Herpetosiphon gulosus: one gene and its partner. Each later gene encodes a partner of the first gene's protein in a complex. Links are inferred from orthologs where the notes say so. Each region holds a gene or a part of one and is shown on either strand. Other genes may lie near its edges. The genes, in order: groL and metK.

Evidence for each region.
Region 2: the proteins of groL (region 1) and metK are in contact, whole or in part, in a cryo-EM structure (PDB 8P4O), measured with the Escherichia coli proteins. The link is inferred for Herpetosiphon gulosus from one-to-one orthologs.

What each region holds. Positions count from the first base shown.
Region 1 is NZ_BAABRU010000013.1:389-3,696, forward strand. Bases 246-3,226 are described here. They hold groL (chaperonin GroEL), read right to left. Parts: upstream 2,568-3,226; coding sequence 924-2,567; downstream 246-923. Other genes in these bases: dapB (4-hydroxy-tetrahydrodipicolinate reductase), read right to left, coding at 246-821; groES (co-chaperone GroES), read right to left, coding at 2,606-2,908. Outside these bases: more of dapB, read right to left, coding at 18-245; ABEB26_RS17445 (RNA polymerase sigma factor), read left to right, coding at 3,230-3,308.
Region 2 is NZ_BAABRU010000016.1:56,043-59,295, forward strand. Bases 20-2,945 are described here. They hold metK (methionine adenosyltransferase), read right to left. Parts: upstream 2,129-2,945; coding sequence 911-2,128; downstream 20-910. Other genes in these bases: ABEB26_RS19880 (hypothetical protein), read right to left, coding at 20-282; ABEB26_RS19885 (GNAT family N-acetyltransferase), read right to left, coding at 340-849; ahcY (adenosylhomocysteinase), read right to left, coding at 2,422-2,945. Outside these bases: more of ABEB26_RS19880, read right to left, coding at 1-19; more of ahcY, read right to left, coding at 2,946-3,253. UniProt on the Escherichia coli protein: Catalyzes the formation of S-adenosylmethionine (AdoMet) from methionine and ATP.

The DNA of each region.
Region 1 (3,308 bases):
GCGAGGGTTTTTATTGTTTAATCTAAATCCAAGACATGCTCTAAACCACGTTTCAAGCCAACAAATGTATTGACCTTGCGAATTGCCAACAAGGCTCCATCAACATATGGTTCAGCTCCATTGCCCGCCTCGTGGCGCAAAATCAGCTTTTGATCGGGCATGCCGAAAATCGCTTCAATGCTAATGACATAGCCTGGCAAACGGACTGAATGTACCTGTTGCTCTGCCATTCGTGCACCACGGGTTGCTTGGTCGCCTACAATCTCTTCGGTTGGCACGGTTTGGGCTGAATCACGCACTTGGCCTAAGCGATAGGCTAATTCGCGGGCTGTTCCGCTCGGCGCATCGATTTTCTTGTCACTGGCATAATCGATAATTTCGCTATACGGAATGTAACGCGCTGCAATTGTGGCAAATTTTTGCAATAACACCACGGTTAATGCAAAGTTGCCGACCGCTAGCACTCCACGTTGGGCTTTTAGCGCAGCCTCGTGGATTATGGCATAGGCTGCATCATCTAAGCCCGATGTGCCAATCACCACATGCGATCCCTGCGCCAAGGCTTGTAACACATTGTTGAGTGCTACAGCAGGCTTGGTGTATTCAACAAACACATCGCAGGGCTGGCTCAACGCTTCCTCGGCGGTGGCGAATACTGAACAATCCAGCTTAGGCTGATTCAAGACAATACCCAACTGTTGGCCTGCATGGCTACGTGATACTGCTGCAACCAAACTCAAATCATTGGTTTGGGCGATGCCTTGGGCAAGCGCCGAGCCAGCCCAGCCAGTTGCCCCAGCTAAACATACCCGAATTGACATAAAAAATCCTTCTAAATTGTGCCAACTCTATGATACAGGTTAAAGCAAAACCCCCGTTGTTCAGTTGAACAACAGGGGTTTTGGGTTGCCACTTGGGCTGGATTAGAAATCCATGCCGCCCATGCCACCCATACCGCCAGGAGCTGGTGCAGCTTCTTTTTCTGGGATATCGGCGACCAAGGCATCGGTGGTCAAGATCATCGAGGCAATCGAGACGGCGTTTTGCAAGGCCGAGCGAGTTACCTTGGCTGGGTCGATGATACCCATTTCGACCATTGAGCCATATTCGCCAGTGATGACGTTGTAGCCAAGGGTTGAGTCGCCTTGATCTTTTTGCAAGCGGCGCACGGTGTCGATAATCACGGCACCATCTTCACCAGCGTTGCGAGCCAATTGGCGAATTGGTTCTTCCAAGGCGCGGCGCAGAATCAAGACAGCAGCTTTTTCGTCTTGGTTGGCTGGCACAACGCTATCCAAGGCTGGCAACACGCTCAACAAGGCAATCCCGCCACCAGGTACGATACCTTCTTCAACAGCTGCACGAGCGGTTGAGAGCGCATCTTCGACGCGGTGCTTGCGTTCTTTCAATTCTGGCTCGGTTGCAGCACCAACCTTGAGCACTGCCACGCCACCAGCCAATTTGGCCAAGCGTTCTTGCAGTTTCTCGCGATCGAAATCGCTGGTGGTAGTTTCAATTTGAGCACGAATTTGTTCGATCCGAGCTTTGATTGCTTCTTCGTCGCCGCGGCCTTCGATAACCGTGGTTTCGTCTTTGTTGGCAATCACGCGGCGAGCGCGGCCCAAATCTTCGACCGTGGCGCTGTCAAGCTTGCGGCCAATTTCTTCGCTGATAACCGTACCACCGGTGAGGATGGCAATATCTTGCAACATGGCTTTGCGGCGATCGCCGAAGCCAGGCGCTTTGATTGCCAACACGTTGATCGTGCCGCGCAATTTGTTCAACACGAGGGTTGGCAAGGCTTCGCCGTCGATGTCTTCAGCGATAATTACGAAGTTCTTGGTGAATTGCAAGACTTTTTCGAGCACTGGCAAGATTTCTTGGATCGAGCTGATCTTCTTGTCGGTGATCAAAATGTAAGGGTCTTCCAAATCTGATTCCATGCGGTCGCTGTTGGTGACGAAGTAGGCTGAGATGTAGCCACGATCGAATTGCATACCTTCGGTATATTCGGTTTCGTAGCCCAAGCCTTTGCCTTCTTCAACGGTGATAACGCCGTCTTTACCAACTTTGTCCATCACTTCAGCAATCAAATCGCCAATTGACGAATCGGCAGCTGAGATGGTGGCAACGCTTGAGATGTCGGTGCGATCGTTGACTGGCTTGGCCAAATCGCGGATTGCTTGCAACAAAACGGCAGTGCCTTTGTCCAAGCCACGCTTGATCATCATCGAGTTAGCGCCAGCAGCCACTTGGCGTAAGCCTTCGTGGACAATTGCTTGAGCCAAAACGGTTGCGGTGGTCGTACCGTCACCAGCAACATCGTTGGTTTTGGTTGCGGCTTCAACCAACAAGCGAGCGCCCATGTTTTCAAATGGGTCTTTCAATTCGATTTCTTTAGCAACGGTAACGCCGTCGTGGGTTACGGTTGGTGAGCCGAATTTTTTATCGATAGCGACGTTGCGACCGCGTGGCCCCAAGGTCGTCTTAACTGCATCTGCAACCACATCCACGCCACGTTTGAGAGCGCGGCGGGCTTCTTCATTAAAAGCAACTTGCTTTGCCATTGGTAAATAATCCTCCTAAGAAGCGTCGCGAATTAGCCTTAGCCTTGAACGACGGCCAAAATATCTTTTTCAGCCAAAATCAAATAATCTTCGTCGTCCAACTTGATCTCGGTGCCAGCATATTTGGCAAACAGCACCCGATCACCAACTTGCACTGCAACTGGCACGCGCTTGCCGTTATCATCCAACTTGCCTTCACCAACGGCCACAACGAGGCCTTCTTGAGGCTTTTCTTTATTCGCTGTGTCGGGCAGGAACAAGCCACTTTTGGTTTTTTCTTCTTTGGCTTGAGGCTTGATCACCACACGATCGGCCAAGGGGCGAATCCGGAAATCAGACATGGTTATGTGTCCTCCTTAGTTGACCATTTAGCAATCTACTGTGATGAGTGCTAAATCCAAGTGCTAGTGTATGTGGTTCTATTAAGCTTGTCAAGGCTGTGTTTATCACTCTTGGGCTGAGAGTGCTAAAGCGATTTAGCTCATTCTGAAGGGCAAAAATCGTGCTGCTAGCCTGATTTAGCTGCGTTAAGCGATTGTTAGAATTGAGTAAAATCGTAGCAAGCGTGCTCATTTGACCAAGCCTGTTACTTTTTGCGCATCATCAACGATGTATTGAGTGCAAGGCCATTGCAGATTCAGACTATATGAGGAGGCTGATGTATGGCATTGATCCAGCGGCTCGTTGCAGAAACAACGCCATTCGATCAGCAAACTCGTGATGATCATCGTGATGTGGCGT
Region 2 (3,253 bases), on another replicon or contig:
AACCTGAGCGATTTCAGTTTCAATATCGCTAGAAATTGGCTGCTCATTACGCAATCGTTGGCGTTGTTCGGCTTCAAGCAGTTCAATATAACGCTTTCGATACAAGCTGGCTGCGTTTGCTGAACTTGGATCTTGAGGATTTTTACGCGCCTGATGTAAAACTTGTTGGTAGCGTTGTTTGGCCGCTTGTTTGGCTTCTTCCTTTTTTGATAGATAGGCTAATTGGCTTGCGATGATCAGGCCAATAATTGCCAGCATGATGCCCAAAAAAGCTGTCTCCATAAACATTCTCCCGTATGATTTAGATTTGGTATGATATTGTTGGCTCAACGTTATAAGTTATACCCCATCAAAGGCTGGATGATATGAAATTGTACCATCTAAATCTACTAATGTCCCAACAACTAATTCCATTGCCATAAAAACCTCGGCAGGCACCGGGTAGTGGCAGCGCAAATGCCAGCTAGCGGCAGGCCGAAAGCCAAATCGTTGGTAATACGCTGGATCACCCAAGACAACTAAGGCCTGAATTGCCGCCTGACGACAAGCTTCAAGCCCAGCCTTGACCAAGGCCGCACCGATACCTGTACGTTGGTGGCTTGGTAACACCGCCAATGGCCCCAAGCCCCAAATCTTGATGCGGCTTGGCGCTTGATCATACTGCACCGGGCTGAACAGAATATGCCCAACAATCTGAGCATCTAATTCTGCAACTAACGAAATTGTGGTGCTTGCTTGACGTAATGTATTGACTGAATCTGCTTCATCAATCCGCCCAAACGCTGCTTGATTGATGCTGGTAATGGCGGCCAAATCGGCGTTGGTTTCAGGTCGAATCTGAATCATCATGCTCCTAAAATGCCAAGAGCTACCATCTTGCAGGTAGCTCTCGGTATTGTATTGATTGAACTTACAGGCCAGCTTCAGCGCGAAGCAATTCGGCTTTGTCGGTGCGTTCCCATGGCAAATCGACATCGCTGCGGCCAAAGTGACCGTAGGCAGCGGTTTGGCGATAGATTGGGCGGCGCAGATCGAGATCACGGATGATCGCACCTGGGCGCAGATCAAAGTGCTTGTTGATCAATTCCAACAATTTTTCGTCGCTGACTTTGGCGGTGCCAAAGGTTTCAAACGAGATTGAAAGTGGCTTTGAAACGCCGATTGCATAACTGACTTGCAATTCAAAGCGTTCGGCTAAGCCAGCAGCCACAATGTTTTTGGCAACATAGCGAGCAGCATAGGCAGCTGAGCGGTCAACCTTGGTTGAATCTTTGCCTGAGAATGCGCCGCCACCGTGGCGAGCAACCCCGCCGTAGGTATCAACGATGATCTTGCGGCCAGTCAAGCCTGAATCGCCCATTGGGCCGCCAGTAACGAAGCGCCCAGTTGGGTTGATGAAAATCTTGGTGTTTTCGTCAAGCATGCCTTCAGGAATCACAGGCTTGATCACTAATTCGATCACATCCTTGTGAATCCGCTCGTTATCGACGTTGGGATCATGTTGGGTTGAGATCAACACGGTATCGACGCGCACAGGCTTGCCGTGGCTATATTCGACGGTTACTTGGCTCTTGCCGTCGGGGCGCAAGTAGCCGACTTCGCCAGTTTTGCGCACTTTGGCCAAGCGACGGGTCAATTGGTGAGCTAACGAAATCGTCAAAGGCATAAATTCATCGGTTTCGTTACAAGCAAACCCGAAAACCATACCTTGATCGCCAGCGCCAACTTTTTCAATTTCAGCTTCGCGGCTGGCTTGATCATCGCGTACTTCCAAGGCCACGTCAACGCCTTGAGCAATGTCAGGCGATTGGCCGTGCAAGGCGACGATAATCCCACAGGTTTCGGCATCGAAGCCAAACTTGCCACGGGTGTAGCCGATATCGCTGACGACTTTGCGTACAATATCTTGGACTTCAACATAGCCCTTGGTGGTAACTTCGCCAAGCACCACGATCAAGCCGGTGGTGGTAGCGGTTTCGCAAGCCACCCGCGACATGGGGTCTTGGGCCAACAATTCATCCAAGATCGCATCGGAAACTTGGTCACAAATTTTATCGGGGTGTCCTTCAGTCACCGATTCTGAGGTGAAGAAGAACTGTGGAGCACGCATAAACGTAGTTGCATCCATTGAGTTTTATCTCCTAAATCTATGGTTAACCAATCTTGAAATTCCACACTCATTGGGTTCTCTGAGGATTGGTTTGGTTGCTAATGCTTGGATTCCCTCACCCCAGCCCCTCGCCGACTGCGGCGGTAGAGGGGTATTTGTTTCCCCCTCGCCTCGCGTGCAGGAGAGGGGGCTAGGGGGTGAGGGAATATTGCTAATACTGAAGCCGAAGGCGGATTAATGCACTTCGGCCTCAGTCACGTTAGCATAAGATCGTTGAACTAGCCTGAACCAGCCTCAAACGATCGATCAGACTAGGTGCCTTCTTCCCATGAGTTGAGGTAGGTTACTTGAGCTTCGGTCAAGATATCGATGCTGATACCCATTGCTGCAAGCTTCAAGCGAGCAATTTCTTGGTCAACTTCGACTGGCAAGGCGTACACTTTGTTTTCCAACTTGCCTTTGTTGGTCAAGAGGTATTCGCTGGCCAAAGCTTGGTTGGCGAATGATTGATCCATCACGGCGCTTGGGTGACCTTCAGCCGAAGCCAAGTTGATCAAGCGGCCTTCGCCCAACAAGTTGATGCGGCGGCCATCAGCCATGACATATTGATCGATGAATTCGCGTGGTTGTTTCTTTTCAACTGCCATTTTTTCCAAGGCTGGAATATCGATTTCAACGTTGAAGTGGCCTGAGTTACAAACAATCGCGCCATCTTTCATTGCATCGAAATCTTCAGCATCGAGTACGTGAATATCGCCAGTGGCGGTGATGAAGATATCGCCAATGCGAGCAGCTTCAACCATTGGCATCACGCGGAAGCCGTCCATTGCAGCTTCGAGCGCCTTGATTGAATCGATTTCGGTGACGATGATGTTGGCACCTAGACCGTGGGCACGCATTGCGATCCCTTTTGAACACCAGCCGTAACCGGCTACAACCACGGTTTTACCAGCGATCAACACATTGGTTGCGCGGATGATCCCGTCGAGGGTTGATTGGCCAGTGCCATAGCGGTTGTCGAACAAGTGCTTGGTTTGGCTGTCGTTAACTGCAATCACTGGGAATTCGAGCACGCCTTGGTTGGCCATCGCGCGAAGCCGAATCACACCGGTGGTGGTTTCTTCGGTTGAGCCAAGCAAGTTT